Regions from separate parts of the Cytobacillus sp. Bva_UNVM-123 genome, predicted to be linked through region 1. Evidence: riboswitches for the same ligand, from Rfam matches in the RefSeq annotation. Region 1 holds a riboswitch; each other region holds the start of a gene.
What was found. Region 1 has a riboswitch for cobalamin ahead of KDN24_RS03870 (ABC transporter substrate-binding protein). Riboswitches for the same ligand answer to the same signal wherever they lie in the genome.

Region 1 (10,323 bases):
TTAATCTTCACCAAGTTGATGTCGCATTGAAGTATTCAGATACAATTATCGGAATTAATAGTGGGCAAGTCGTCTATAATGGCTCACCGAAAGAGATTACTCCAGATGATATTCACCGCATTTATGGCTCTGAAGCTGGAAAACTTATTTTTAATACGGGTGAAATTCATGCGGGTTGACATTTTTAGGAAAAAGAAGCTTAATTCTGCTGGTTTAATCCTCTTAGTCTGTGTGGTTACCTTTATTGCGATAACAATTACTGAATTTAGTCTAGCAAAAGGATTTGCAGCTGTCCCGAAAGCAATCCAATGGTCATTTTCGAATTTTTATCCGACGAAGGATTCGGTAACGAAGCTACCGGATATATTCGCTAAATTAATTGAAACCTTGCTCATTTCTGTTGCAGCAACAACTGTTGCTGCTTTGCTCGCGATGCTATTTGCGGTGCTAGGCTCAAATACGACGAGGGTGAATGCTTTCTTTGGCGGAATTTGCCGAGCGATCGCCACGATCTTTCGTAATATTGACATTACTGCTTGGGCGATGATTTTACTGTTTTCATTCGGACAAAGCTCATTGACGGGCTATTTCGCCCTATTCTTTGGGTCATTTGGATTTTTAACGAGGGCATTCGTGGAAACGATTGATGAGGTGAGCGGCAGTTCGGTTGAGGCATTAAAAGCAACAGGAGCAGGCTATTTTTCAATTATCTTTCAATCTGTCATTCCTTCTTGTATACCACAAATCATCAGCTGGGTGTTGTTCATGGTTGAAACAAATATTCGCAGTGCTACATTGATTGGATTGCTTGCTGGTTCAGGAATTGGATTTGCTTTTGATCTTTATTATAAAAGCTTAAATTATAATGCTGCTAGCCTTGTTGTCATTGTCATTGTGATCTCCATTCTATGCATTGAGTTTGTGTCAAACTATGTGAGGAGGGTCATTTTATAATGGAGATAGATAATAAACTCGAAAAATTATCGTCTAAGGCATTGTTAACGAATACTCCTCCAAAACGAATCCGAATAAGACCATTAACGAAAGCAACAATCGTATTGCGGAGTACACTTGTTGTTTTAGCCATTTTGACCGTTTATGCTTTTTATACGCTTGATTCGAAAGATGTGAGCCTTGTTCAAGGTTTGGTTGCAACGATTCAAAATATTAAAGTGATGTTTTTGGAGCCGCAATTTAATCACTTTACCTTTACACATGCATTGAAACAAGTGATGGTTACATTAGGGCTTGCGTTTTTAACAACGATATTCGGTGCGATCATTGCTGTCGTTTTAGGTTTATTTGCAGCGCAAAACTTATCTTCAAAACGTGTGTCCGCTATTATTAAGGGATTTGCTGCATTTATACGAGCGGTTCCTACTGTCCTTTGGGTATTGATATTTGCCGTTGCAGCAGGTTTAGGAAGTGTTGCCGCTGTCATCGGAATGACCTTTCACTCGGTTAGTTATTTAATTAAGGCATATTCTGAATCATTCGAAGAGCTTGATAAAGGTGTAATTGAAGCATTGCAGGCGAGTGGGGCAAGCTGGTGGCAAATCGTTTTTCAAGCGGTGATCCCTTCATCGATTACGTATATGATTTCTTGGACATTTTTAAGATTCGAAATAAACTTTGCTGTTGCCATTGCTATGGGAGCTGCAGCTGGTGCTGGCGGAATAGGCTTCGATATGTTTATGGCAGGTAGCTTCTACTATGACATTCGAGAAATTGGCACTGTCACCTATTTTATTTTAACTGTTGCGATTTTGCTCGAATTACTTGCAACCCAAATAAAAAAACGGTTAAAAGTAAATATTTAGTTTTTTCGAAAGAGTCGGCGGAATTTTCATGCTGCCTCTTTACATTTGTATTAAATTATTTTAAAAGGAAGCAATTTTATATTATTTTTGCTAGAATAAGGGGAACTTATATCATACAGATGAATGCTTAGCTTATTTTAGCTAAGTGGAAAGTTTGAGTTTATTAACACACTAAAGTAGAATGAAGTTCAAATAATATTAGCATTTATAATACCGCATAAGAAAAGCTAGGGCATTCACCGAAAGGACTTGGTGAACGCCAAGTTTTTCTAACTTTTCGGAGGTTTCAAAGTTGAAAAAAAGGAACCATAATGTTCGCGATATCATTTATATCCATTTAAATGAACGTGAGCAATACGTCGTTACATATGGAATTGAATTTGTAGAGTTTGCGGAATCTTTATTTGAATCACTAAACAATTTACTATTGTTAAAGCACCGCTTTGATGATGGTGATTTTAATATGCACACTTTGCATGAGTATGTTCCGAGGGAAAAGCTAAGCAAGCTGATGGAAGAGGATGTATATGGGTATGGTGACTTTTGCTGGATCGATTTTGAGGAGGAAGAATCCTTAAATGAACTATCGGAACAAGGAATTGCTGAACTTCTTTATCTCGGTCATATGAAAGAACATTTGAAGTCGCCTTTTTATAATCAATTAAGCAATCGTTACGTATATTTAGCTCATGATGATGGCTTTATAAACAAAACATATTACCGAAATTATAATAATTTTTATAAAATGCTCGGGACAGTAATTCCAAGCAAAATAGACCAAATAAAGGTCGAAAGATCCCTGTTTAGTTTCAAAAAACCAAAACCATATCCACCAATTCCAAACGAGATTTTCACCTCATTGAAATCTTTTATGAAGGAAGGCGTTCTTCTTTCCATTAAGGATGCAGAGCAAAGCCGAGTAAAAATGGAAGTTCCCATTTGGGTAATCGGTGATTTTGCTGATATGGATGATATGTATGAAGAATATGAAAGCGTTGTAAATCAACCTTGTGAAGCAAAGCTCGTTTTTGATAAAAAATCGAGAGTGTGGAAAATTATTAGTTCATAATACGCTATTCTGCTAAATTATCGTGTATAATCGAAATTAGCGGAAAATTTCATATATAAGACTAGAATGGGTGTCTTCGTTTTTGAAGACTTAAAAGGGAAGTTGGTGTAAATCCAACGCGGTCCCGCCACTGTAAATGGGAGCTTGCTGCAATGGCCACTGTACTAAAAATGTATGGGAAGGCGCAGAAAATAGCGATGACCATGAGCCAGGAGACCTGCCTGCTTCTACTAGCACCATCAAACCTACGAGGATAGGAGGTGTTTGACAGGTTAGATTTCCTTTGTTTTTCTAATTTACCTATGCAAACATCTCCATTTCAAGTGTGGAGATGTTTTTTTTGCTAGTACGAAAATTTAAGTTTATTAACGTACTAAAGTAAAATAAAGTTCAAATATTAGTCGCGTTAATAATACCGCATAAGAAAAGATAGTGCATTCGCCGAAAGGACTTGGCAAATGCGAGTTTTTCTAATGAAAAATGTTAAATGTGAAGGATTTAAGGAGGAAATAAAAAAATGAAAAAGCTTTATTCATTATTATTTGCACTTCTACTAGCAATGGGGGTATTGGCTGGTTGTGGTGATAATGCAGACAAACCGAAAGACAACACAGAAACAGAACAGAGTACAGGAGCAGATGAAAAACAAGATGCAGAGAAGGAAGCAGCTGCTTTTCCAGTTACGATTAAAGACGCTCTTGATAATGAGGTAGTTATTGAAGCGAAGCCAGAAAGAATCGTTTCTTTAATTCCAAGTAACACGGAAATTGCTTTTGCGTTAGGATTAGGCAATGAGGTTGTTGGTGTGAATGATTATGATAATTACCCAGAAGAAGTGAATGCAATAGAAAAAGTCGGCGGTATGGATTTTAATGTTGAGAAAATTATTTCTTTAAATCCTAACCTCGTTCTAGCTCATGCTTCAAGCGCACATAATTCAGAAGCAGGTCTACAACAATTAAGAGATGCTGGAATTACTGTCCTTGTTGTGAATGATGCGAAGAACTTCGAGGAAGTCTATGATTCAATTAATATGATTGGTACAGCATCAGGAGAGAAGGAAAAGGCAGACAAGCTTGTGGCTGACATGAAAGCAAAGCTTGATGAGTTAAAAGCAAAAGCGGAGGAGATAAAAGCAGAAGACCGTAAAACGGTTTTTGTTGAAGTATCCCCAGCACCTGAAATTTATGCGGTTGGTGTAAATACGTTTATGAATGAAATGCTAACGATGCTTCATGCAGATAATATTATTACTGAAGAAGGATGGCCGAAAATAGATCCTGAAGCGATTATTGAAAGAAATCCGGATGTTATTATTACAACTCACGGATATTATACTGAAGACCCAATTGCAGATGTATTAGGAAGAGATGGCTGGCAGGATATTTCTGCTGTGAAAAATAAACAAGTGGTAGATGTGAATTCAGATAAGGTTACCCGTACAGGCCCAAGGCTTGTCGAAGGAGTAGAGGAACTTGCAAAAGCGATTTACCCTGAAACATTTAAATAATAAGTTTATTGCTTATTTGCTTGCTGTGGCATTTCTTTTTACGGCAATGCTGTTGGGCATTTCAATTGGAACAGTTGCTGTTCCAGCGATGGATATTATTAACATAATCGGTGCTGAAATCTTCCGCTTCTCACCAAATGAAAATATTGATTCTATGTATGCGAATATAGTCATGAATATTCGCTTACCTAGAGTTATACTAGCAGGTTTAGTAGGGGCATCTCTCGCGATAGCGGGGGCTGCCTTTCAAGGATTATTAAGGAATCCTCTCGCAGACCCATATACACTAGGAGTCTCATCTGGTGCCTCTGTGGGAGCAGTCATTACGTTATTCTTCGGTATTTCCATTCCATTTGCCGGTTTATTTACACTCCCATTGTTAAGTATTCTTTTTTCATTTATCACGATTTTTCTCGTTTTATTATTTGCCCGTCAAATTGAACGCTCGATGAAAGTGGAAACGATCATTTTAACTGGAATCATTTTTAGTTCTTTTTTAGGTGCTTTAATTTCACTTATGATTGCTTTAACAGGGGAAGAGCTGCGACAAATTATTGGCTGGCTTCTTGGCAGTGTATCGATGAGAGGCTGGGCTTATATAAAAATTATTCTGCCATTTTTTGCGATTGGTTCGATTATTCTTTTGCTGAATAGCCATGAATTGAATGCGATGTCTTTTGGCGAGGAAAGGGCTCAGCATATCGGTGTGAATGTTCAAAAGAGAAAGATGATGATTTTAATAGCAGGTTCAATCCTAACTGGTGCTGCCGTAGCGGTATCAGGAACCATTGGATTTGTTGGTCTAGTCATCCCACATTTGACAAGATTGTTATGGGGTCCTGACCATAAGCATTTATTGCCACTATCCATTTTTACAGGAGGCGGCTTTTTAATTCTAGCGGATCTTGTAGCAAGGACCATTATCTCACCGACAGAGTTACCGATTGGAGTCATTACCGCCATCATTGGAGCACCGGTTTTTGCCATAATCTTAATGAATAGACGAGCGGAAAGTAGAGGATAAAGGATGCTTAATGTTCAACAATTATCGGGTGGATATTTTGGTTCATCCATCTTAAAAAATGTGAGCTTTCAATTGGATAAAGGGGAGCTGCTCGGAATATTAGGTCCGAATGGAAGCGGGAAAACAACATTGCTCAAAATGCTAAGCGGGATACTACCTTTTTCAGATGGAGAAGTTTTATTGAAAGGAAAATCATTAAAAGATTTTTCCGCAAAAGAATTAGCAAAAATCATTGCTGTTTTGCCGCAGCATTCTAGTGAGGCCTTTTCTTATACAGTGAAGGAAACGGTTGGGCTTGGCAGATATGCTCATCAAAAAGGCTGGTTTCAAACTTGGTCAGAGAATGATGAGCAAATTGTAAAAATGGCGATGGAGCAGACGGGTGTATCACATTTTGAAAATCATTATATTCATGAACTTTCTGGTGGAGAAAGGCAGCGTGTTTTTCTCGCACAGGCACTAGCTCAGGAGCCTGAAATATTATTGCTTGATGAACCGACGAACCATCTTGATCTTTCTTTTCAAAAAGATTTATTGGACTTATTAAAAAGCTGGACAAAGGATAGAGAACTGACTGTCATTTCAATATTCCATGATTTAAATTTAGCGGGGTTATATTGTGACAGACTTATCCTTCTTGAAGGCGGCGAAATTAATATAAATCACACTCCAAATGAAGTGCTGCGCGAGGAAAGAATTCGCTCTGTATACAATACAAAAATTAAAAAACAGCCACATCCGATTGTTGCTGCTCCACAGATGGTGCTTTTGCCCGAAGAATTTGCGGATAAGAAAGAGACATATTATATTGATACAAGTTTTCTGGAAATGTTTGAGTCTCATTTCGTATTGCGCTCTCCACTTCCGCTTAGAACAATGTCTTCAGGTGTAGTTGGTTCAGGTACAGGCTGGCATCATACATTTGTGAATCGCCATGTTAATAAAGATTATGATTGCACAGATCATCGGCGGGAAATGGTCGATTATTTAAAAGCTCACGGATTCGAACCGACTGAAACTGTCGGCATGATGACAGCCGTTATGCTTGATGATGTTAGCTTTCAGTTTTATAAAGAGGAAGGCTTTGCTGTTTTTGTCGTTGTAACAGCAGGAGTGGGCAATGCAATTGATGCGACAAGAGGGATAGAGCATCATTTTCAAATGGTACCAGGCACAATCAATACATGGATTTTCATCAGTGGGGATTTGACGGAGGAAGCCTTTATCCAAAGTATTATGACAGCTACCGAGGCGAAAGCAAAAGTGCTCCATGAATTAGAAGTGAAAGATCATGTAACAGGTACAATTGCGACGGGAACATCTACAGATAGTATATTAATTGCTTCTACTCAGAGAGGGAAAAAACTCGATTATGCTGGAACGATTACTCCGTTAGGAAAGGTCATTGGAAAAGGTGTTTCGGAATGTACGAGGGATTCGATCGTAAAAAGTAGAAAACGGGTGAAAAAATGATTGTTAGTCACCTAACTGCGCTTACACTCGCTGTTCTTATTGATCTTATTATCGGCGATCCTCCGAACTGGCCACACCCTGTTAGATGGATGGGATCTCTTATTGCAAAACTTGATAAAGCTTTGAATAAGGGAAAAATGAAAAAATTAACTGGAATAGTAATGGTTCTAATTGTTTTATCTATTATTGGTAGTCTTGCTTTTCTTATTGTAACGTTCTTTTATTCGCTTCATATAGCTGCTGGGATTTTTGTAGAGGCCATTCTTATTTCATCAGCTATCGCCCAAAAAAGCTTGAAGGAAGCTGCAATGACCGTTTATGAACCTTTAGAAAAGGGGGATATGGACGAGGCGAGGGAGAAGCTTTCTTATATTGTTGGTAGAGATACAGAGTGTCTCGATGAGCCTGAAATGGTTAGGGCAGCAGTTGAGACAGTCGCTGAAAATACGAGTGATGGGATTACAGCTCCATTGTTTTGGGCGTTGATCGGGGGAGCACCGCTTGCCCTAATTTACCGAGCGATTAATACTTGTGATTCCATGGTCGGTTATCGAAATGAAAAATACGAGAATTTTGGCTGGGCTTCCGCTCGGCTCGATGATATTGTGAATTGGATTCCGAGCAGAATGACGTCCATATGTATACTAGCTGGGAGTCGCCCTCTATACGTAAGCAGGAAAAAAGCGAGGGAGATCATTTTGCGCGACGCCATCAAACATCCAAGTCCCAACTCAGGCTGGGGTGAAGCAGCAGTTGCAGCGATTCTAGGTGTTCAGCTTGGCGGAATCAATTATTACAAAGGAATCGTTTCTAACCGCGCGACAATGGGAGATCCGCTAGTCAAAATGGAAAAAACCCATATTTTAGAAACGAATAAAATTGTCTCGCGCACGATTCCGATCTTCTTATTATGGCTTTGGCTAGGAGGAATGTTCATTGAATTTGCCAGCACATGGTTCTAATCCCCAATATTTATTTAACGCGTTGAATATTCCGCTCCCAACGAACAAACTCGATTTTAGTGCAAATATTAATCCACTTGGTCCTCCACCCTTATTAAGAGAAAATTGGGAGCAGCTCTATGAACTCGTATCTGATTACCCTGATCCAAATGGATATAAATTGAAAAAATTGCTTGCTCAGAGAGAAGGTATTGAGGAAAGCCAATTATTACTTGGCAATGGTGGCGCTGAAATTATTTCGCTTATTGGTCGTTTGCTTGCTAAAAAAAGAGTCACGATCATTCAACCGACATTTACAGAATATGAAGAAGCTTGTCTGATTAATGGCTGTACAGTTACTTATCATCAATTAATCCCTGACAATTGGGAATTGAGAATAGAAGATATTAAAGTGAAACTGCAGAATTCCGATGCCTTATGGCTATGTAATCCATGCAATCCAACAGGTATCTATTATTCAAAATCGATCATGTTTGAATTGCTTATTGAATGTCAAAAACAAGACTGTCTCCTTATTATTGATGAGGCGTTTTATGATTTTCTGTCAAACTATGAATCAATCGTTCAGTATATAAAAGAGTACGAACATTTGCTTATTATCCGTTCGATGACAAAAATGTTTGCGATCCCAGGGCTGCGTCTCGGCTATTTAATGGCAAATCAGTCTATTATTGAGCAGCTATCTGCTTTTCAACCGCAATGGAGTATGAATGCACTTGCGTTAAAGACAGGTGAATGGTGTCTCGAAAGTGAATTATATATAGAGGAAACGAGAAAATTAATCGAAATGGAACGTGAAAGATTAGTTTGTTTTTACAAGGAAAAGGAATTTATTGTTTCTCCTTCATGTGTTAATTTTTATTTAGTAAGAGATCGTACAATGACGAATCAAATGCCATTCTTTCAGTTTCTCCTTGAAAAAGGAATTATTCCTAGGCATACACTGAATTTCCCAGGTCTTGATGGGAAGTGGCTGAGATTTGCTATTAAAGCTCCACAGCATCATAACAAACTGATGGAGGCGGTAACAGAATGGCGGAATCGTCGATAGTCTTTATTAGTGGGGGAGTTCGAAGCGGAAAAAGCAGCTTTGCTGAAAAGCTTGCTGCCGAAAGTGCCAGAAAAATAAGCGGGCATCTTCATTATATTGCTGCTGGACAAAATAGTGATGCTGAAATGGCAGAAAGAATTATACGCCATCAAAAGGATCGCCAAAAGAGTGGGCTCGCTTGGAAAACGTGGGAGCAGCCTATCGAATTAGCTGAGATTGCAGCCGTTTTTTCCAAAAAAGATATTGTGCTGCTCGATTGTTTAACGACACTACTAAACAATGAATTTTTTAAGCAAGAAGAGCAATGGATGAATAGTGATTTTCAAAATAGTGTTAAGCAGTCCATTTTAGAAGGAATTGAATTGATTTCACAGCAATGTAATCAATTCATTATTGTTAGTAATGAAGTGTTAAATGAGGTGCAAGGAAAGAATGAGCTTGTCTTCGTTTATGGAAAAATGCTAGGAGAGCTCCATCAAGAAATCGTTGCGAAAGCAAGTCGGGCATTTCTAGTCGAGGCAAGCATTCCCCTTCTCATGAAAGGAGCCGAAAAAGCATGAATGGAATTATGATTCAAGGAACAGGCTCAGATGTTGGAAAAAGCTTAATTGCCACGGCATTATGCCGCGCATTTGCCAATGAAGGGTATAAAGTTGCCCCTTTTAAATCACAAAATATGTGTAATTTTTCATATATAACGCATGATGGAAAAGAGATTGGCAGAGCGCAAGGGCTTCAAGCAGAGGCAGCGAAAACGATGGCAAGTAAATGGATGAATCCCATTTTGTTGAAGCCAAGACGTAATCAACGTTCAGAAGTTGTTTTACTAGGAGAAGTAGCTGAAACGATTTCTGGAGTAAACTATCGCGACTTATTTTATGAAAAGGGTTTGCAAACAATCAAAACAGCCTTACAGAAATTATATGAGGATTATGAACTGCTTATTTTGGAAGGAGCAGGCAGTCCAGTTGAGATAAATTTAAAAGACAAAGAGCTCGTTAATATGAAAGTGGCGAAGATGGCAGATGTTCCGGTCATAATTGTTGCTGATATTGAGCGGGGTGGCGTCTTTGCTAGTATTGTCGGGACATTAGAACTGCTCACGAAAGAAGAAAGAAATAGAGTGAAAGGACTCATTATTAATAAGTTTCGCGGGGATGAAAAGTTATTCGCGGATGGGGTGAGCTGGATTGAGGAAAGGACGAATCTTCCTGTACTTGGCGTGCTCCCTTATATTGAAAATCATATGATTTCAGAAGAGGACTCATTATCTGTTCGTCATGCCCCTTCACCATCTATCCCACATGAAATAGATGATAACAAATATGATGAACTGGCCACACGCTTATTAGCACATCTTGATTGGAAAAAGCTAAAAGAGATTATGTTCTGTCGAGGAAATACCAATGAGCTG
Region 2 (10,323 bases), 490 kb from region 1:
AGATGAATCGATCCATGGTGTGGCTGTTGGTTTTTTTGCGCAAAATATTTTCAAGGAATTTACGAAGGAAAAGCAGGATGAATTGAAAGTATGGGGCTATGAACTATTACTCGATCTGTATCAAAATGAAATGTTATATACTGATGATGTATATGCTGAAACAGGCTTGTCACCAGAGGTTAAAGCATATGTCCGCTATAACGCAAATAAAGCGTTAATGAATGTCGGCTTCGAGCAAATGTTTCCAGAGGAAGAGATTAATCCAATTGTTATGAATGGCATTCGCAATGAAGGCTCGACATATGATTTCTTTTCACAAAAGGGCGCTACTTACTCGAAAGCAAAAGTAGCTCCTATAACAGATGACACCTTTAATTTTAACTTTCTTCAGCAGAATTCTCTTAACAATGTAAGTGAGAGATGAATGCGAATTGAGTATCTAATTTAGTGGGTGTCCAAGCTCATGCTGAATAAAGTTAAAGCCTCCGGCGGATGCCTCAGATTTTCAAAGGAAGTTTATCGAGCAAGCTCGATAAAATCTGGGCGCAATTTCGTCAAGACGAAATTTATTAGAGAGAAATTGATTAGATAGGGAGAAGCAACATGAACTTAGAAGTAAAAATCAAGAGAATTCATGCTGATGCAAAGCTTCCTTTGCAAGCAAATCCAGGGGATGCGGGAATGGATCTGTATTCAATTGAAATGGTTGAGATCCCACCTGGAGAATCAAGATTAATTCAAACAGGGCTGCAAATAGAATTGCCAAAAGGAACGGAAGCACAAATACGCCCTAGAAGTGGTCTAGCTCTAAAACATAGTGTGACGGTACTGAATAGCCCTGGGACGATCGATGAAGGATATCGAGGAGAAATTGGCGTTATTATGATTAATCACGGAAAAGAAACTTTTGTAATCGAGAAATCTATGCGTTTAGCTCAAATCGTTATTCAAATGGTTCCATTCATTCAGCTTACAGAAGTAAATGAATTATCTCAATCTGTACGAGGGGAATCCGGATTTGGTGCGAGTGGTACAAAATAAAAGGGATTCCTTTGAACATTTTAATTGGGTAGGAATGGTGGAAAGAGCATGTTTTGATCACACTCAAAACTGCTCTTTCTCTTTGTTCAAGCTTTCTGCTATCCTATCGAATCATCGCTCTATTTTTTCTAAGCTCCTTACGTCCAGGAGCCGATTAGTATTTGGTGGAAGAACTAGTTTTGTCTGGATTGTTCTTGAGCGTTCTACTGAAAAAGCTTGTTCCATCATGATCACTCCATTTAATTATGGATTTCCAAAAAAGCAGATTTCCTTCCCTAGATCCCTATCCCTTTTTCACAAGCAGCTTGTCTCTTGTTTGCCTTGCCGCTTCAACCATTACCTTTAGTGCTGCAACCGTCTCATCAATACCCCGTGTTTTTAAACCACAATCAGGATTGATCCAGAATAGCCTCGGATCCAGTACTTGAAGGGCACGATCAATGCTTCTTGTCAGCTCTTCAAGCTGTGGGACACGTGGACTATGAATATCATAGACACCAAGACCGATCCCTTTGTCATATGTATTTTCTTCAAAGGCATGAATTAATTCCCCGTGACTTCTTGATGTTTCAATTGAAATGACATCGGCATCGAGCGCTTTGATAGCATTGATAATATTTTTAAAGTCTGAATAACACATATGGGTATGAATTTGTGTATCGTTTTTGACAGACGTTGTTGCCAGTTTGAACGCATAAACTGCAGAATCAAGATAGTCTTTTTGCTTCTCATATTTTAAAGGCAGCCCTTCACGAATGGCTGGTTCATCGACTTGAATCATACGGATTCCATTTTTCTCAAGTGTTTCAACTTCTTGTCGAAGCGCAAGCGCAATTTGATTTGCTACTTCAAAACGTGGAATATCATCGCGTACAAACGACCAGTTTAAGATGGTAATTGGACCTGTCAGCATTCCCTTTACAGGTTTGTCTGTTAAGGATTGGGCATATACAGTTTCTTCGACTGTCATTGGTTCTTGATAGGACACGTCACCATATATAAGCGGCGGCTTCACACATCGTGAACCATATGACTGTACCCAACCGAATTTCGTAAATTGAAAGCCCGCTAATTTCTCACCGAAATATTCAACCATGTCTGTACGTTCAAATTCTCCATGTACAAACACATCGAGACCAAGTTCTTCTTGAATTTCAATCCATTTTTTTATTTCTGCTTTTATATATTTCTCATAGTCTGCAGCATTTAGCTCGCCTTTCCGCCATTTTAAACGCTGTTTTCTGACTTCTTGTGTTTGTGGGAAGCTTCCAATTGTTGTAGTGGGGAGAAGTGGCAATTGAAAGGCCTCCTCCTGCAATCCTTGACGTACGCTAAACAGTTCTTGCCGCTCCGCATTATACGTATGCAGTTTGTGGATAGCCTCCTGAACTTCTTTATTGTTTCGAACGGATGAATGATTTAATGCTTCAATCGATTCTATACTCGTAGCAATGTCTACCTGTATCGTTTCTTTCCCTTTGTTCAGTCCTTTTGTAAGTACAACAATTTCATGCAATTTTTCATCAGCAAAAGCTAATGCATCTGTTAAAATCTCCCCCAGCGCTTCTTCGTTTTTTGTTGTTACAGGCACATGAAGTAGGCTTGATGAGGGCTGTACAATGAGTTGATCTTTTGAAACGACCTCTGCAATCTCCGTAAGAATAGAGAACCTATCATCAAGATTTGCACGCCATATATTACGCCCGTCAACAACTCCAGCAGCAAGTATCTTATCTTTCGGAAAACCATACTTTTTCAAAGCAGCAAGATTCTGACCAGAATCATGTACAAAATCAAGTCCAATTCCTTGTACAGGAAGTGAAGTAATATCTTCATAATGTTCGATGCTCTCAAAGTACGTTTGCAAAATCACCTTTATTTTTGGTGCTGCTTCATGCAATGCTTGATAAATATTATGGCAGAATGCAACCTCTTCTTTTGAAATCGTAGTTGCTAAAATCGGTTCATCGATTTGTACCCATTCGACTCCCTCTTGTTGTAATTCGCGTAAAATGTCCGCATAAAGAGGGACAAATTGATTTACAACTTTTTCCAATTCACTCTCCTCATAGCCCTTTGAAAGTTTTACAAATGTTAAAGGTCCTAACATAACAGGCTTTCCATCAATATTAAGTTTTTGTTTCGCCTCTTTATAAAATTGAAGTGGACGGTTTTCGACAAGAGTAGGAACTGCTTCGTTAAGTTCTGGAACAATATAGTGATAGTTTGTGTTAAACCATTTTGTCATTTCAGCTGCAACCGCACCTTTAGTCCCTCTAGCTATATCAAAATATGTTTCAAGCGATACTTTACCTCCGCCGTATTCAAAGCGCTTCGGGACTAAGCCAAACATAACAGCTGTATCAAGTACATGGTCATATAAGCTAAAATCTCCAACTGGGATCAAATCAATGCCCTGAACCGCTTGCTTCTGAAGATGCTGCAAGCGAATCTCCTCCATTTGTTTTAAGAAAACCTCTTTTTCCAATTTACCTGCCCAAAACTGTTCAAGCGCTTTTTTCCATTCGCGTTTTTCACCAATTCTTGGATAACCTACATTCGAGCTTTTTACTTTATTCATATAATTTTCCACTCCTTATCCGTTTGTATTTTCGTCCTCAACAAAAAATCTCCCTTTTCAAATAGAAAAGAGAGATTCATACACATGCTAACTAGAGTTGAGACCTTTTGTTTTTCTCAACATGTATTCCTCACTCCCCCCTATACATCCGTAGGTACAAGCGCATACAACAGGCAGGTCTCCTGACTTAGGTTCATTGCTTCTTATCCCTTCCCATTTCAATATGAAACAGTGGTCAAATGATAAGTTGCTCCCCATAACAGTGGCGGGACCGTGCCGGAATTTCACCGGTCTTCCCTTTTAAGCTGAGTAAATGATTCACACAGCACCTGAAGCATTTTGTATGAAATTTTAATAAGAAAAGCATTGAAGCAAGACAATCTCTTAGTTTATGTCTTTCAAAAGACTAAAAACCCCCCTATTTAAAAATAGAGAGGTCTTCATCACCTATGGATTACTCTCTTATTTGTCAAAGCATATGCTTTGCAGGAATTAGCACCTTTTTAACAAATCGTTAAATGGTTGCCGGGCTTCATAGGGCCAGTCCCTCCGCCTCTCTGAATAAGAGTTTTTAATATTTTATAATTTTTTGAATTTGATAATCATATTAGCATGATAAGCGAATGCTGTCAAAAGAGTTTTAAAGAATTAAGCTTTAAATCAACTATTTTTTCGAATCGGGAACATCAAATCCATGACAGTGTGATTATCATCATGACTTTGCTGATAATATTCAATACCGTAAGTGTCAGCTAATTCATATTCTGATCCCTTAACCCAATTGTATAAATGATCATATGCCGTATAGGCTTTATCTCTAGGACCGATATAGGTTGTGCGTGCGTAGGTATTTGCTTGAAATATGAAAGATTCCATGCCGTCGGGAATATCATTGACACTTGAAACTTCAACCCCTGATATCCACTTAAACTTGTCCGTCTTATAATTATAATTGGGAGGGTCTATAAAAATACCAATCGAGTTGTCATTGAGCCTGTTTTTAATCTCTGGAATACGTTTGATGAATGCTTCAAATAATGTTGGGATGTTTCTCTGTTCTCGTTCATCACTAAGAAGCGTTTCTAATGTCATTCCTATTACTTTAAATGATTCTTTTTCAATAATCAGCGTTTCCATTTGTTTCTCCCCCATTCTATTTTGTTCTAATAGGGACATTTGACAAATACTTATGAAATCCTTCTACAAAATTGATAAAATTGAATATTTTGGAATAAAGTCCAGTTTATTTATCTTTTTTTGGATAGTAGGAAAACCCGGGATATTTAACAACAGGCCATTTCTCCTTGCGTAGTGAGTCTATTAATTCTGATCCAATATTCAAGTTACTCTTAACTAATTCTTTAGGAGTTAATGCCATCCATTGATTCAGAGACACGTCTTCAAAGCGGTTGCTTTTAAACATCTCTAAAAACCATAATGTTTCATTACCGGTGTTTTGAATATAGTGTCCAGTAGCAAATGGTACATATCCGACATCACCAGCTCTGTAATCAAAAGTACGCGCCGCACCATTTCCAGCAAACACAGTCATTCGCCCTTCTCCGGTCAAATAATACTGCCACTCGTCTTTATTAGGATGCCAATGAAGTTCTCTCATTGCACCTGGTTCAATCTCAACGAGAGCTGCAGCGATTGTTTTTGATATCGGAAAGTTAGAGGAGTCCACAATTCGAACACTACCACCAGGCGTTTTCATTGGTGTTTGTTTCAACAGCTCATGCTTGAAAGTTAAAGGAACTTCTCCGTAAGGTGACTGGACTTCTTGATTTTCCAATGTACCTGGCACCTCCCCCTGATAGATATATACTTGTTCAGAAGGAATGGAGTTAAAAGCACTCTCTGGTACTCCGAAATTGGCAGACAGAGCATCTTTTGGGGTATGTGCTAACCAATCAGAAATGGATAAGGTAGAAAGATCAGAAAAGTTGCCATCATCGAAGACAAGCAGAAATTCACAATGTTCCAACCCTTGAATCGAATGTGGGATACCTGGAGGAAAATACCAAAGATCGCCTGGGCCAACGTCGGCGATGAAATTTCGACCTTGCTGGTCAACTGCAGTTATACGCGCCCGACCTAACAGCATATAAGACCATTCTGCTTGTTTATGCCAATGGAGTTCACGTACTCCGCCAGCCGTTAAACTCATATTTACTCCTGCAAGGGTTGTGGCGATAGGAAGTTCCCTTATGGTGATCTCGCGAGACCATCCCCCGTGATCTAATTTCATAGAAGTATCTGAGAATGAAAATTTCAGGTTCGGGAGCAAGCCTGCATCTGTAATTGGCGGGACGAGCATATTTGGATTTTGAAGATCCCGCATAATATTCCGCGGTCCGGAGTCAACCCCTCCGGCTCCATCACTTCGGATCGGTTGAGGCACATTCCCAGTTGCTTGATTCATTGTTCGGTTTTTCATCACTACGCTCCTCTTTTAAGGGATTATTGAGGGAAAATTCTTTTTCATAGTGTATGACTTGGGCTTAGAATGGTTACTGTGCCTATTGGAAACTAAGTTTTTTACAAATCAAATTGTGACAAATATAAAAAAATCAGTGCCTATGAGTCAGCACTGAAATGATAGTAAACCACTAAAGTAAAGTTATTCCATTCACAGCAGTTAATTTCCTTCCTGTTCTCTTATCTTTTCGTCTAAGTCTAGTTCGATTATTTCATTAGTATGAATGTATTCCTGATTTCTTTCCTTATAACTAACTGGAATAATTTTAATCTTACCGCCTTTTAATGCCACAAAACGATTATAGTTTAAATAGTGGGATTGTTGTCCATTTAACGCTTGTATTCCTTCTCCTTGTTCATTCTCTATTTTAAAGAACACATCCTCAGAAATATTCGTCATTTTATAGACTATTCGGCTCTATTGGGATCTACTAACATATAGTCTTCTAATTCACGTTGAAGTAGAAATTTTTTATATTGTCGTTGATAATCAATCGCCTTGTACTTTGTAATAGCGGCGATCCAGTTTTTCAATGAATTTTTATCCTTGTTGTAAGAAGTAATGTTTTGCCAAACTAAGAGGAGTACATCATCAAAGCATTCATCTTGAATGATTTCTAAATTGCCTAAGTATTTCTTGGTAATCGCCTTGATGATCCCTCCATACTGATCAACTATATAAAATAGTGCTTTTTCATTCTTTGCGATCAATTGCTCCACTACATTGTCTTCTATAATTTTCATTTTCTACCTCCAAAAAGGGCCATTCTATTGTTATTACGGAAGTACATGGGGGATATCTATCAAAATATGAAAAATTCTTTTTTAAACCATAGGCTTAGTTAAGAACAAAGTTGATCTTTTGCACCTATTGATTGGAGCTGAAATCATTTATCCACCTGAGCACCCTTATTTAGAAAATACAATTCCTTCTATGAAAGCAGCATTTGATCATGGTGCAGACATAGTGGAATTAGATATTCAGTTAACGAAGGATCAAATATTAGCTGTTTTTCATGATTACACTTTAGAGTATCGGACAGATGGGAAAAGTGAACTGAAGGACATTTTGATAGCAAGTCCTCGGGGATTTGTTCTTCAACATCACTTTGAAGGACATTTTACTTGCAATTCCTCGAGAGTTTGTCCTTCAGTATCACTTTGAAGGACATTTTGACTGCCATTCCTCGGGGGTTTGTCCTTCAGCATCACTTTGAAGGACATTTTGACTGCCATTCCTCGAGAGTTTGTCCTTCAACATCACTTTGAAGGACATTTTGACTGCCATTCCACAAGGATTTGTCCTTCAACATCACCATGAAGATTATATGATGAATAAATTGAAGAAACTAGATATTGGCTATCAATATACAGCTGATAATGGAAAAAGTTATCCATTTCGTGGCAAAGGCTTGGTATGATGCCGTGTTTGTGGCTTTTCCTAATATGGAGCTACATTTACCCTTAAATTATGCGAAGTACTTATGGGGTTGCCCAATAAATTTATTGGTAGAATGGAATCAGTTAATACGTGTGTCGTAATCGTAGAGGGAAATGGGAAATGGTCAGAAGGGTTCGATACAAAAGAAAGCCTTGAAAAAATTCCAGAAGGATATCAGGGGTATATATGGACAAATAGGATAGATAAAATTACTAAATAACTTTCTAGATATGATTCATCCAAGACAAAGTGTGTTTTTTATTTTAAAAAAATAGTCAAGATCGAAGGGAAATCAGGTGAAATGCTTGGTTATCCTTCGGCTAATAAAACCACATTAGGTGTCGGGTCTAATGTGGTTCATAGCTCTTATTTTTGTCCTTTTTGATAGATCCTAAGATTTTTTAAGAAAAAAAACATTTTCCTAGTCTATTATCGAATAATAATATACGGTCTCATCATTTCATAATCCTCATGCTCCAAGATATGACAATGCCATACATACAACCCTGTGTATGGACCAAACTTCATGATTATTCGAGTAACTTGCTGAGGATTAGCTCGAACGGTATCTTTCCATCCTTCTTCTTGTGGCTCTGGAGAAGTCGCCGGACCCGTATATTGGATAATTTTATCTTTCTTATATGTTTCTACATCGAAATCTCTCCGGTCTAAGACTTGAAAATCAATTAAGTGAAGATGAATCGGGTGTGAGTCTTTTGTCAAGTTAAGTAAATACCATACTTCGGTCGAATCCAATTTTGGATTTTCTGTTATAGGAGCATCCCATTGTTTATTATCTAATAGCATAAATTCACGACCATACTGATCCATATTGTCATTTAATGTTAAGTATCGTACCTTTGCTGCTGATTGTTCCTTTATTTTAGGAAAAGGGATCATAAAAGCCGGAATAGCACTCGTATCCACATTAGACAACGGCAGAGTCACTCTAAATTGCATGACTGTACCAGTGTTTTCATTAACCGGATCTCCCCTGGGAAAAGGAACGGGGGCATCATTTGTCACGACAATATTCTTTCCTTCAAGATTTGTAAAATCAATGATAACCTCAACTCGTTCTGCAGGTGCTAACACGATTTCTTTTATTCCTATAGGGTACTGCATGAATCCACTATCCGTCGCAATTTGATACATCAGTTGTCCTGAATCAAGCTTAATCCTAAAGAAACGCGTGTTGGACGCATTTAGCAGCCTAAATCGATATTTACGTGGTTCCACTTTCAAAAAGGGATGTACTTTGCCATTCACGATAATGGTATCCCCAATAAACTCAGGTACGATAGACGTTTTTAAACTCGGAATTGGTTTATCCGGCTGCTTCGGGTAATAAAGCGAACCATCCTTATTAAAAGTCTTATCTTGAAACATAAGAGGGATCTCATATTTCCCACTTGGTAAATTCAATAAACGTTCCTGTTGGTCTCTGACAAGATAGAATCCTGCCAATCCAGCATACACATTAAGCCTCGTGATTCCGAGGGTATGGTCATGATACCAAAGGGTGCAGGCACTATTACAATTATCATATTGATATACTTGCTTTCTAAAAAAACGACCGACTTGTTTGAATCCCCTAGTAAACCAAGCCTCCGGGTATCCGTCACTTTCCCATTCAACACAAGCACCGTGTACATGTACAACCGTTCTTACATCAGGCACATCCTTGTGAGCGCCATGAACCGTATAATCGATAGGGAAGAGATGTTTGTCTGGAAGATTATTGTTCCATTTAATAAACACTTTTTCTCCACTTTCAACATCAATTGTAGGTCCGGGGTATCCGCCTTCGAATCCCCAAACAGTGGTGTCATCTAGCTCACTATGAAATGAATGCTTGAATTGAGTCATATTTACTTCGTAATAAGTGGAAAACTGATCTTTCCGTCGAGGTTTTAAAATAGGTGGAATAGGGAGTTCATCTTTAAATTTAGAGAGAATTATTTTTGAAGGATTTTGTTCCTTACTAAGATTGGTATATGGTTTGGAAAAATTGTTCAAATTATGGGAAACGCCATCTTTATTATTCACTCACATCCATCCTTTTCTTACTCATTCAAACTTCTGTTTTTACTAATCATCACCCATTCAGATTGCAAAATTTTCACAAGGTTAATCGCCATTCCCTCTATACTGTTTTTAAATTATGCATGATGGGCTTGGTCGGATACAAATAGCAGAATACAGTTGCAATAATATTCGGTCACAACTGTAAAATGGAAAGGATTTAAAAGCCACAAAGGAGCTTTGACTTTCTGTCATATTGGTTTCATTTATTAACTTACTACAATAAAAAAACTCTGCCCCGTTAAGAGCAGAGTTACAAGCAGCCTTTTGTATGATTAGGATAGTTAGATATTTCAGAAAAAAGGCTGTCAATACTTTCTCTACAGCCTTTTCCACAATTTTCGTGATTTCCATTTGTTGCTTGTTTGTCCTTTACTCCCACCAATGCTTCATTTCACTGAAACCAACATCCCAAAGCTTAGCGTTCCCGGAAACGATAATTGTAATTTCATTTACCTCGTCAAACGGTCTGTATGAGGTGCAGCATAATTTAGAAAGGATAAGATGAGTCTTATTGTTTTTTACGCCAGATTAAATCTTCGTTTAGATAATTATGTGTTGCACCTTCAGGATATCCAAAATAATAAAGCGTCTCACCTTCTTCATTAGTCGCTACTGCATTCAGGAAGTCAATTTGCATACTAAAAGGAAAAAGAAAGTGAATTCGTTCCCCTTCTTTAATACTTTTCCTTAC
Region 3 (10,323 bases), 1.7 Mb from region 1:
TTGACACCGATCATGCCCGCATCAATTTTCTCACGGAAAGTCTGAGCATTTTTACCGCTCTCCGTATAGATCACTGCTCCATTTGCATATCTAGATTGATTCGTAAGCTTGATGCCTTCTTCCAGATTTTTGACTCTTACCACACTTAGTACAGGTGCAAATATTTCATCTTGCCAAATTTTCATATCCGGCTTTACATGGTCAAAGATCGTTGCTCCAACATAATAACCCACTTCATCTGTTTGAGTGTCCCTTCCATCCACCAATAAAGATGCACCTTCTGTTACACCACTAGCAATGTATTGCAAGACTCGGCTCTTATGGACATCACGGATTAAGGGTCCAACAAAGTTTTCTTCAGAAAGCCCATCCCCCACTTTTAATTTGCGGGTTTCCTTGACAAGAGTTTCGATAAATTCATCCGCAATTCCTTCCACTACTGCCACGACCGAACAAGCCATACAGCGTTCACCACTGCTGCCGAATGCTGCCCCGATTACACCTTGCACAGTTTTTTCCAGATTGCAGTCAGCCATCACAACGGCATGATTTTTCGCACCCGCTAGAGCCTGAACCCTCTTCCCATAAGCGGTGCCTGTTTTGTAAACATGTCTTGCAACAGGCTCTGAACCTACAAAGGAGATGGCTTTGATTTCAGGATGTTCGAGCAATCGATTAACTACGTCTTTGCTGCCATGTACTAAATTTAGAACACCTTTAGGAAAACCAGACTTATAGAAAAGCTCCACAAGCTTACCTGCTAAAATTGGAGTTCTCTCCGATGCTTTTAGGACAAAAGTGTTTCCGCAAGCAATTGCAAGGGGGAACATCCATAGCGGTACCATCAACGGAAAATTAAATGGCGTAATGCCTGCAACAACTCCAAGCGGATAACGCCAAATAGATCCATCAATACCATCCGCAATATTTGGCAGCGCTTCTCCCATCATTAGATTTGGCGTCGAGGTCGCAAGCTCCACGACTTCAATTCCTCGCTGTACCTCTCCACGGGCATCCTTTAATGTCTTGCCGTTTTCCATTGTAATGATGTGAGCAAGATTTTCTTTTTCTTCCTGCAAAAGCTGCAAATATTTATATAATAAGCGTGAACGGTTTGGGACTGGCGTTTCAGCCCACTGTGAATAAGCCTGCTCAGCTGCCTGTACAGCAAGGTCAACATCTTCTTTACTGGATAAAGGGACATATGCAATAATTTCTTCGTTAGCCGGATTTGGTACAGATTCTATTTCTGAACTAGACGAATTTACCCATTCACCATTAATGTGATTCTGAATTTTTCGAATATTAGTCTTAATCATATTCCCTATCTCCTTTTTCTAATAAAGTGAAACTCAATCAGTAGGGGTCTTACTACCCGTTAAAACCTGAGGTAGATGTCTTTTGTTCACTGATTTTTTTGTAAACAATCGCCATATCCTTTTCCCCAAGACCACTCTTTTCCGCCTCTTCATACAAACCAAACAGGACTTTACTGATTGGTAAATCCAGTTGTTTTTTTTCAGCAAGATCTAAAGCAAATCCTAAATCTTTTCGTAATAGCTTTAAGGCAAAACCCGGTTCATAGTTATCACTTGCTATGAAACTCTTATAATTTCTTTCATAGATTCGGCTTTGACCATAGCTAACATTTAACATATCGAATAATTTTTCCAAATCAAGATTGCTTTTTTTAGCTAGGTTCAGTGCTTCACCGACCCCAACTGTATAAAATCCAATCAGCAGATTGTTTATCAGTTTTACAACGGTACCACTCTCAATGCTTTCATTCACATGAAAAATGTTTTCTCCAAGGACATTAAACAGCGGCAATGAACGTTTGAATGCTGCTTTTGAGCCGCCTACCATAAAGGTTAAGGTTTTATTCTCTGCCCCTATTACCCCTCCGCTGACAGGAGCCGCTAAGAAGTGCATCCCTTTATTCATTGCAGCCTCCTCAATTTTTTGATTAACTTCGGGGGCAACGGTACTTGTATCAATTAACATGGTGCCTGGCTGACTGTTTTCAAGCAGTCCCTCTTTTCCAAAATAAATCGCTTCGACTGCATGGGTAGATGGTAGGCTCGTGAAAATGGTGTCACAAAGACTCACTAGATTTGAAGAGGAAATGCCAATAATGCCCCCTAAACTTTCAAAATTAGCTTCTGCTTTTTTATTTAGATCTAACCCATAAACGGTGAAGCCCGCCTGAAGTAGGTTCTTGGACATGGGAAAACCCATATTCCCCAGACCAATAAAACCGATATTTTTTTTCATCCTATTTCACTCCTTTCATTTCATTGACTTCGGATTGTTTATCATATATTTTGCAATCTCTCTTTTTTTCATTAAGAGATTCTGATAAATCGGAATGTCCAGGTTATTGATTTCATTTATCCGAGTTTTTCGCTTTTGTTCATCTGCTTCAGCAGCTGAAATGAATTCAATTGCAGATTCCTCCACTTGGCGGTAGCCTTCTTCACACAATACATCTGTCATCAAAAGCTTCATCTTTTCATTTTCTATACCATTCTTTTTGCTGGCCTTTTCCGTTCTCAATAAAGCAGATTCCATCACATAGATATCCTTTGCCATATCAGCCAGAAGACGCATGTATTCCTGCTCAAGTTCCAAATTTATACCCGAATTTGAAATCGCTTTCAAAGATATGTTTACTAAATGCCTAGATAGCTTAAAGTATTGATGATTTCTTTCTGATCGCTTGCACTTCATATGAAAACTACCTTGGAATGCATCTTGTGAATATCTCTTTAAGAGGATTTTCGCAATCGTTAATCGGTTAATTTCATTTGTTCCTTCAAAAATGCGGCTAATTCTTGCATCACGGTATAATCGTTCTACTTCATAATCCTGCATGTATCCATATCCGCCATGAATTTGAACCGCTTCATCAACAATTTTCCCCAGTATTTCCGAGCAATTAACTTTATTTAGTGCACACTCCAAAGCGAAGTCCGATATTCCTTTTATCATATGTTCCTTATTATCTGCTGAATCAATAACATCATCCAATTCCCCTGCTGTGCGATAGGCGGCACTTTCAGCACCATAAATCGCAACGGCCATATTGGCCAGCTTTTCCTGAATCATCGTGAAATTGACTAATAAATTGTCGAATTGTTTTCGTTCCTTCCCGTAATCTAATGCTAGTTGCAGAGCTTGTTTTGATGTCCCGATATTTGAAAAAGCTAGTTTAAGGCGCGCCATATTTAGGATATTCATCGCAACCTTATGGCCTTTCCCAATTTCTCCAAGCACATTTTGCTTTGGAACCACTACGTCCTCTAAAATGAGAGTCGCTGTCGAAGATCCTTGAATGCCCATCTTCTCCTCTTCTGGTCCAACAGACACACCCTTAAAAGAACGTTCTACAATGAATGCTGTCATTCCCTCCCCTGTTTTGGCAAAGACGACAAAGACATCAGCTAGATGAGCATTCGTAATCCATTGCTTTTCTCCGTTTAACACCCAAGCCACTTCATCCTCATTTAAAATAGCACTTGTTTTTGGACGAAGCGCATCTGAACCTGCATCTGATTCCGTAAGGGCATAAGCTCCTACCCATTCTCCTGAGGCCAGCTTTGGCAGATATTCTTGTTTCTGCTTCTCGTCCCCAAAATACACATAAGGCAAAGTTCCGACTCCAACATGAATATTAAAGGAGACACTAAATGAGCCGCCAAAACCCATTCTTTCTGCAACAAGCCCCGAAATTTTTTTATTGAGGTCAAACCCTCCGTAAACTTCTGGTACCTCAATGGAAAGTAGACCCAGTTCGCCTGCTTTCTCAAATAATTTTCGAGTTGCTTCATACTGGTGCTTCTCAATGGCTGTGATTTTAGGGGAGACATCCTGCTTAATGAACAGCTCCGCCGTTTTAGCAATGAGCACTTCCTCAAAATGAAAGTCTTCAGGTGTAAAGAGTTTATCTATCCAATCAACGTGTTGTAAAGAAGTTTTATTCGTAAACTTGCACTCTGCTTTTTCCATACCTAACCTCCCTGCATGGCAAATTTATCGTTCTCAGTCTAACTTAGAACAAGTAAAGACGATCTTCCTTTCGTATCTAGTTTGCTATTTTGCTGATGATACATGTGATCGCCTTCTTTTGTGCTATTCAAGTTGTGCTAGTCATTGAGGGAAGAAAAGGGCATTCCCTTTTCTCCCATAAGGGGCATTATCCCTTTATTTCTTCTTCGGGCAAGACGGTTTTGGCCATCTTACTATCTAAATCCTCAAATTTATAATAGGAAATTGTTTCATACAATTCCTTTCTCGTTTGCATAGATGGAAGACTATCTTTCTGTGTGCCATTCTCCTTTATCACCTTAAAAATATTTTCATACGCCTTAGCAGCAACTCTAAGGGAGGTGACAGGATAGATCACCATTTGGATCCCCATCTCTGCAAATTCCTCTACCGCATAATAAGGTGTTTTCCCGAATTCAGTCATATTAGCAAGTACTGGCACTGTTAATTTTTCTGTAAATAATTTGAATTCATCCTCAGACTGTAATGCTTCTGGAAAAATAACATCTGCTCCTGCGGCAATGTAGGCAGATGCTCTCGCTAAAGACGCTTCCAGCCCTTCTACTGACCGGGCATCTGTACGTGCCACAACAAACAGGGTCGGCGCTGTTTCTTTGATAATTTTAATTTTCTGTACCATTTCTTCAATTGAAACTAGCTGCTTTCCATTCAAATGTCCACACTTCTTTGGCAGTTGTTGGTCTTCAATTTGAACGGCAGCAACATTAGCTTCAGCCATTTCCCTTGCCGTACGCGCTACATTAAGAACGCCGCCAAAACCAGTATCAATATCAACCAATACAGGCAAATTCGTCGCACGCACTAAATCTCTCGCCCTATCAGCCATTTCAGTTGATGTGACAATTCCTAAGTCTGGAAGTCCTCTGCTTGCTGTATACGCGGCACCAGATAAATACAGGGCAGAAAAACCTGCCTTTTTTGCGACAAGTGCCGCCATCGCATCATGAGCTCCCGGTATTTGCAAAATGTCTTTGGATGAAATAAGTTTACGAAATTGATTGGCGAGCTCTTTTTGAGTCGCCGCCTGATCGACAATCCAAGCCATCTAAAGGTCCTCCTTTTAGAGCAAAAACAACTCTACAAATTGATTTACTTGCATTTTTTCAAGGGTTTCCTGCTCAAAGCAGACTGCTTCAATTTTTCCTTGATGCTTGCTCGGATAATGAGTTTTCAGGTTGCTAGAGAACTTATCAATAATTTTTGGAATGGCTTCTTCTCTGCGGAAGCGGTGTCCCAATGGATATTCGCATTCAATTTTTTCAGTAGAAGTCCCATCTTTAAAATGCACCTGAACCGCATTAGCGATTGAGCGCTTGCTCGGATCGAGGTAATCAAAGCTATATTGCTTGTTTTCAACGACTATCATCTTTTCTCTTAAACTGTCAATTAGCGGATCTGATGCCGTTTCTTTTTCATAATGCTCTGCTTTGATATCTCCTTTGATCAGGCCGATCGCTGTAATATACTGCAAGCAGTGGTCACGATCAGCTGGATTATGAAGAGGGCCTTTTTTATCGATAATTCGGATTGCTGATTCATGGGTTTCAATGGTAATGCAATCAATCTCATCAAGTTGGTCCTTCATCTGCGGATGCAGCTTAATCGCACATTCTGCTGCCGTTTGGGCATGAAATTCTGCCGGATAAGATACTTTGAATAGCACATTTTCCATTACGTAGGAATCAAGCTTTCGGCCAAGTTTCAGTTCCTTCTGCTTGAACAAAACATCCTGGAAGCCCCATCCTGGAGCTGATAGGGCTTGTGGATAGCCCATTTCTCCTTTAAGGGCCATCATAGCCAGATGGACTCCTCTGCTTGTCGCATCCCCCGCAGCCCATGACTTTCGTGATCCGGTATTTGGCGCATGTCGATACGTGCGAAGGCTGGAATTGTCTATCCAAGCGTTGGATAATGCATTGATGATCTCCTTACGTGTTCCACCCAGCATTTTTGCAACAACCGCAGTAGTAGCAATTTTGACAAATAACACGTGGTCCAGTCCGACACGGTTCAAGCTGTTTTCAAGTGCCAGTACACCTTGAATTTCATGTGCTTTGATCATCATCTCTAATACTTCACGGACAGTTAAAGGCTCTTTCCCTTCTGCTAAGTGTACACGACTTAAATAATCTGCTACCGCTAATATGCCGCCAAGATTATCTGAAGGATGACCCCATTCTGCAGCTAGCCATGTATCATTAAAATCTAGCCAACGAACCATACAGCCAATATTAAAGGCTCCACGGACTGGATCCAGCACATACGACGTCCCTGGCACCCGACAGCCATTTTCAACGGTTGTCCCAGGTACAATCGGTCCAAGTAACTTTGTACATTCAGGATAGTTTAATGCAAGGATTCCGCACCCAAGGGTATCGAGCAATACATAGCGCGCTGTCTCAAACGCTTCAGAGCTTGTGATTTCTTTATCGAGCACATAATCGGCAATTTCCTGCAGTAATACATCTACTTTCGTCTGTTCCTTCGTCTTATTCATTTGGATCTTCCTTTCTTTTCAGCTTTGTAGAATAAATAATTCTCTATTACTTTAATTGGCTGGACGAGCTCCAGTATAGTGCACACGCGGCCGGTAAAGTCGATTATTGGCATGTTGCTCTATGACGTGAGCACATAATCCAACTGTTCTGGAACTGAAGAAAATAGGTGTATATAAAGGAATCTCAATGCCAAGCATCCAGTAAACAGGTGCCGCGTAATAATCCAGGTTCGGGTAGAGCACTTTCTCCCGTTCCATCATTTTCTCCCCAGCTTCACACATTCGTAGAAGAAGGTCATCCCCTTTCATATCCGAAAGCTGCTTGAGCGCTTCTTTCATCATAAGTGCTCTAGGGTCCATCTTCTTCATGTATACACGGTGTCCGAATCCCATAATTTTTTCTTTATTCAGTAGTTTTTTCTCTAGCATTTTTTCGTAGCCTGCAACTGTCTTTGCCTCATTTAACATATACATGACTGCTTCATTCGCTCCGCCATGCAAATTTCCTTTTAAAGATGCAACTGCACCAGTCAGGGCACCATACAAATCGGATTGTGTTGAAGCGATCACTCTGGCTGTGAAAGTTGAGTTGGGCATTTCATGCTCACTGTATAAAACGAGCGAAAGGTCAAATATTTTCTCTTCCATTGGAGAAGGCTTTCTCCCTGTTAGCATATAAAAAAAGTTGGCACTGTAGGATAATTCATTGAGTGGCTCAATCGGTTCTTTGCCATTAATAATGCGGTAGCTATTGGCCACAATATTAGGGACTTTTCCTAACAACCCATATGCACGATTTTTATTAGCAGAAATAGAACGGTCATCAATTTGGACATCAAAGCCTGCAATTGAGGATATCCCTGTCCGAAGTCCGTCCATTGGATGCGTTTCTTTAGGAAGTAATTTAAAAACATTTAATATCTCTTCAGGGATTTCATATTCACTTTTAAGTATTTCTGCAGTCGAGGCCTTTTCTGTATCAAGTGGCAATTCGTCTTCAAGCAAAAGATGGACAATGTCCAGATACTCTTTCGTTTGGGATAATTGGATAAGGTCGTACCCTTTAATAATGATCTGGCTAGCAACAGTATCTAGAAAAGATATGTTCGTTTCTGACGCCACAACCCCTTCAAGTCCCGGAAAATAGTTTATTTCAGTCTCCATTCTTCTTCCTCTCCTCCAAATAGATCCTGTTTTATGATCATGTAAGCCTTTTCAACATTTTGCATAAGAATTTTTGTTTCTTCTAGTCCCTCTTTACGGTCTGTTATTTCTCTTACTAGCTGCGCATATTTTTCTTGAATTGTACAAGATTCGGCTAAATTGTAATTATCCATAATGCACGTTTTAAAAGAATTAATAAAGTCGTTTACTGATCCCAACAAAGCTGTCCTCCTCCAAAATGAGGTCTTCATAAAAATTAGTCCAATAAAAAAACAACTTCCTAAAGAAGTTGTTAAGTTACGAACGAATACCTAAATAAACATGTCTATTATAAAATAGAAAACATGCTCCACTATTCCGCACTTAACACCCCCTATCCGCGTAGGTATTGATGTTTGCTAAAACAGGCAGGTCTCCTGGCTTATGATCATCGCTTTTCGATCCTTCCCATTTCCGTTTTACAGGAAACAGTGGCATTTTCGAATTGCTCCCAATTACAGTTGCGGGACAGCGCCGGACTCTAACCGACTTCCCTTTTAAGAGGTAAAACACATAATTTTACTTCACCTGTTTCTACACCTATTTAATTTTACATATTAAACATATCAATTTTTCGGAAAATTTACAATAATTTTATAAGATTAAGTAGAAGAAAGCCTGACTAATTTACCCTTCGTTGGAGTACGACAATAGAGTTGGCACAAATATTTTTCAATATACGAGAGGTGCTTCAGTTGCAGACAAAACCCTTTTTCATAGATTACAAAATTATGTTATTCCTCAATTTCACTAAATCTCTTAATTCTATCTCTTATTTCATCCATAACACATTGGAAAAAGAGCCATTGTTTCACTAAATAAATTGCGTTATTAGTTGGTTAAACTTCTCACGTTCTTCCCAAAAAAGGCCATGACCACTATATTGAAACGGAACAAGCTGTGAATTTTTTATGTTTTCATTTAGTTCCTTAGCCTGTGCATATGGAATAACTTTGTCATGAATACCGTGAGTGATTAAAGTAGGGACATTAATTTTTGGAAGATCCGCATGTAGCTTTTCATCTCTTAATGTGGTTATAATAGCAGCTGTCGACCAACTTGCTGCTTGTAATCCCATTTGTAAAAACCAGTCTGAAAATGGTTTAGTTATATATTGAAAGAAAAATCCATCTGTTACGTCCTGCATCATTTTGGGCCGGTCATTTAAAGTTTCTTTAAGAAAGTGATGAGCGACTTCTGCGGTAAATCCAGTTGGAGCAGCAGCATCAATAAGAACAAGCTTTGATACACCAAAACCGTTGTGACGAGACATATATCGAATTGCGATAGCCCCACCGGTTGAGTGACCTACAAGTGTAAAATTGTTTATTTGAAGTGTACCAACAACTGTGCGAATATCATCTGCAAGTCTATTAAAAGTATAGCCTCCCATTGGTTTATCCGATTTGCCAAAGCCCCTCCAGTCTATACCAATACAACGATAGCCCATAGCAGGAAGAACATTAAACTGATATTCAAACTGTTTATGGCTTAGCGGCCAGCCATGTAAAAATACGATGGTCTTATTTCCCCCCTGGTTAACATCTTCTACATATAAATTAACACCTGGCTCTATATTCACAAAGTATCCCATGAAGATTCCTCCCTAGTTAATATGGTTTCAACAATACATATTCATTTTGAATAACAAAGATGAGTACCTATTCCAGTTGTAGGCTAGAGAAGTGAAAAGGATGGTGTTTATTGAAATTTCTTGTCCTTTAACATAAAAAAGAGCGTCATTCTTGCTGTAGAATCACGCCTGATTGCCGAAAGTGTTATTCGTTTTTTTCAATCGTATCAGATCCAAAATTTCGTCAATCCTATAAGTCTTTTTTAAAACAAATAATACGGTTTACTTCACTAAATCCCAAATTAAGATGCACTGCTAAGCTTTCTTCATTATCTAATTCACAGTCACTAGCAAATTCATGACATCCTCTATTCTTAGCCCAATTCTCACAAGCATTCACTAATTTCTTAGCTAAGCCTTGTTTACGAAAGTCCTCTTTTACATAAAGTCCCTCTAAATATCCTGCTGGACTTGAGCTTGTCCCTTCAACATAATCATATCGAAGTTGGCATTGCGCAAACCCAACCGTTTCGTTGTCATGAAAAGCTAAAAAAACCTTCGCATCTGGCTGGGCTATAAGATGTGTCATTTCTTGAATAAATTCCTCTAACGTGTGATCAGGCCAAAGTAATAAAGCTAGGTGTGCAGCTTCTTTTGAATCTTGTAACGTAGCCTCTTTTAGCATAAAAAAACCTCCGAATCTCTTCAATTCTTCTTTTGCATTTTTTTAATGGGAAACCTATAGTATGAAGTTCTCCTAAAAATCACTTTATTCTTATTAAACTAAATCTGTATGATTCCTTATAATTCTTTCTTACATTTTACCATTATAAAATTTATTGGAGGCTTATTTTTCATGTCCTTACTTGGCTCGTCCATTTCTGAAAACTCTACTAGACCATATTTTCCAAATTCTTGTTTTATAGTGTCAGAATCAAAAAAGAACATTTTTACGCCTTCCATTATCTCGAAATAGTTTTCA

Region 2: it holds a riboswitch for cobalamin, as region 1 does, so the genes downstream of both, metE (5-methyltetrahydropteroyltriglutamate--homocysteine S-methyltransferase) here and KDN24_RS03870 (ABC transporter substrate-binding protein) in region 1, are expected to answer to the same signal.
Region 3: it holds a riboswitch for cobalamin, as region 1 does, so the genes downstream of both, KDN24_RS12215 (hypothetical protein) here and KDN24_RS03870 (ABC transporter substrate-binding protein) in region 1, are expected to answer to the same signal.

The regions. Positions count from the first base shown of each region.
Region 1 is NZ_CM177772.1:791,198-801,520, forward strand. Features, by position in the region: gene phnC (phosphonate ABC transporter ATP-binding protein) at 1-179, shown strand, start outside; gene KDN24_RS03855 (PhnE/PtxC family ABC transporter permease) at 169-954, shown strand; gene KDN24_RS03860 (PhnE/PtxC family ABC transporter permease) at 954-1,820, shown strand; gene KDN24_RS03865 (hypothetical protein) at 2,113-2,889, shown strand; cobalamin riboswitch at 2,941-3,129, shown strand; gene KDN24_RS03870 (ABC transporter substrate-binding protein) at 3,407-4,399, shown strand; gene KDN24_RS03875 (FecCD family ABC transporter permease) at 4,446-5,423, shown strand; gene KDN24_RS03880 (bifunctional ABC transporter ATP-binding protein/adenosylcobinamide amidohydrolase) at 5,427-6,896, shown strand; gene cbiB (adenosylcobinamide-phosphate synthase CbiB) at 6,893-7,858, shown strand; gene cobD (threonine-phosphate decarboxylase CobD) at 7,833-8,909, shown strand; gene KDN24_RS03895 (bifunctional adenosylcobinamide kinase/adenosylcobinamide-phosphate guanylyltransferase) at 8,891-9,469, shown strand; gene KDN24_RS03900 (cobyric acid synthase) at 9,466-10,323, shown strand, end outside; gene cobS (adenosylcobinamide-GDP ribazoletransferase) at 10,316-10,323, shown strand, end outside.
Region 2 is NZ_CM177772.1:300,734-311,056, reverse strand. Features, by position in the region: gene nrdF (class 1b ribonucleoside-diphosphate reductase subunit beta) at 1-424, shown strand, start outside; gene dut (dUTP diphosphatase) at 604-1,041, shown strand; gene metE (5-methyltetrahydropteroyltriglutamate--homocysteine S-methyltransferase) at 1,325-3,622, opposite strand; cobalamin riboswitch at 3,778-3,970, opposite strand; SAM riboswitch class I at 4,082-4,190, opposite strand; gene KDN24_RS01595 (GyrI-like domain-containing protein) at 4,283-4,759, opposite strand; gene oxdD (oxalate decarboxylase) at 4,866-6,062, opposite strand; gene KDN24_RS01585 (hypothetical protein) at 6,264-6,503, opposite strand; gene KDN24_RS01580 (sigma factor) at 6,512-6,847, opposite strand; gene KDN24_RS01575 (glycerophosphodiester phosphodiesterase family protein) at 6,966-7,268, shown strand; gene KDN24_RS01570 (hypothetical protein) at 7,381-7,524, shown strand; gene KDN24_RS01565 (multicopper oxidase family protein) at 7,974-9,506, opposite strand; gene KDN24_RS01560 (hypothetical protein) at 10,141-10,323, opposite strand, start outside.
Region 3 is NZ_CM177772.1:2,454,188-2,464,510, reverse strand. Features, by position in the region: gene KDN24_RS12245 (CoA-acylating methylmalonate-semialdehyde dehydrogenase) at 1-1,319, opposite strand, end outside; gene KDN24_RS12240 (NAD(P)-dependent oxidoreductase) at 1,372-2,274, opposite strand; gene KDN24_RS12235 (acyl-CoA dehydrogenase FadE) at 2,290-4,008, opposite strand; gene prpB (methylisocitrate lyase) at 4,196-5,113, opposite strand; gene prpD (2-methylcitrate dehydratase) at 5,129-6,565, opposite strand; gene mmgD (citrate synthase) at 6,617-7,729, opposite strand; gene KDN24_RS12215 (hypothetical protein) at 7,714-7,947, opposite strand; cobalamin riboswitch at 8,119-8,315, opposite strand; gene KDN24_RS12210 (alpha/beta fold hydrolase) at 8,583-9,362, opposite strand; gene aac(6') (aminoglycoside 6'-N-acetyltransferase) at 9,592-10,026, opposite strand; gene KDN24_RS12200 (class I SAM-dependent methyltransferase) at 10,143-10,323, opposite strand, start outside.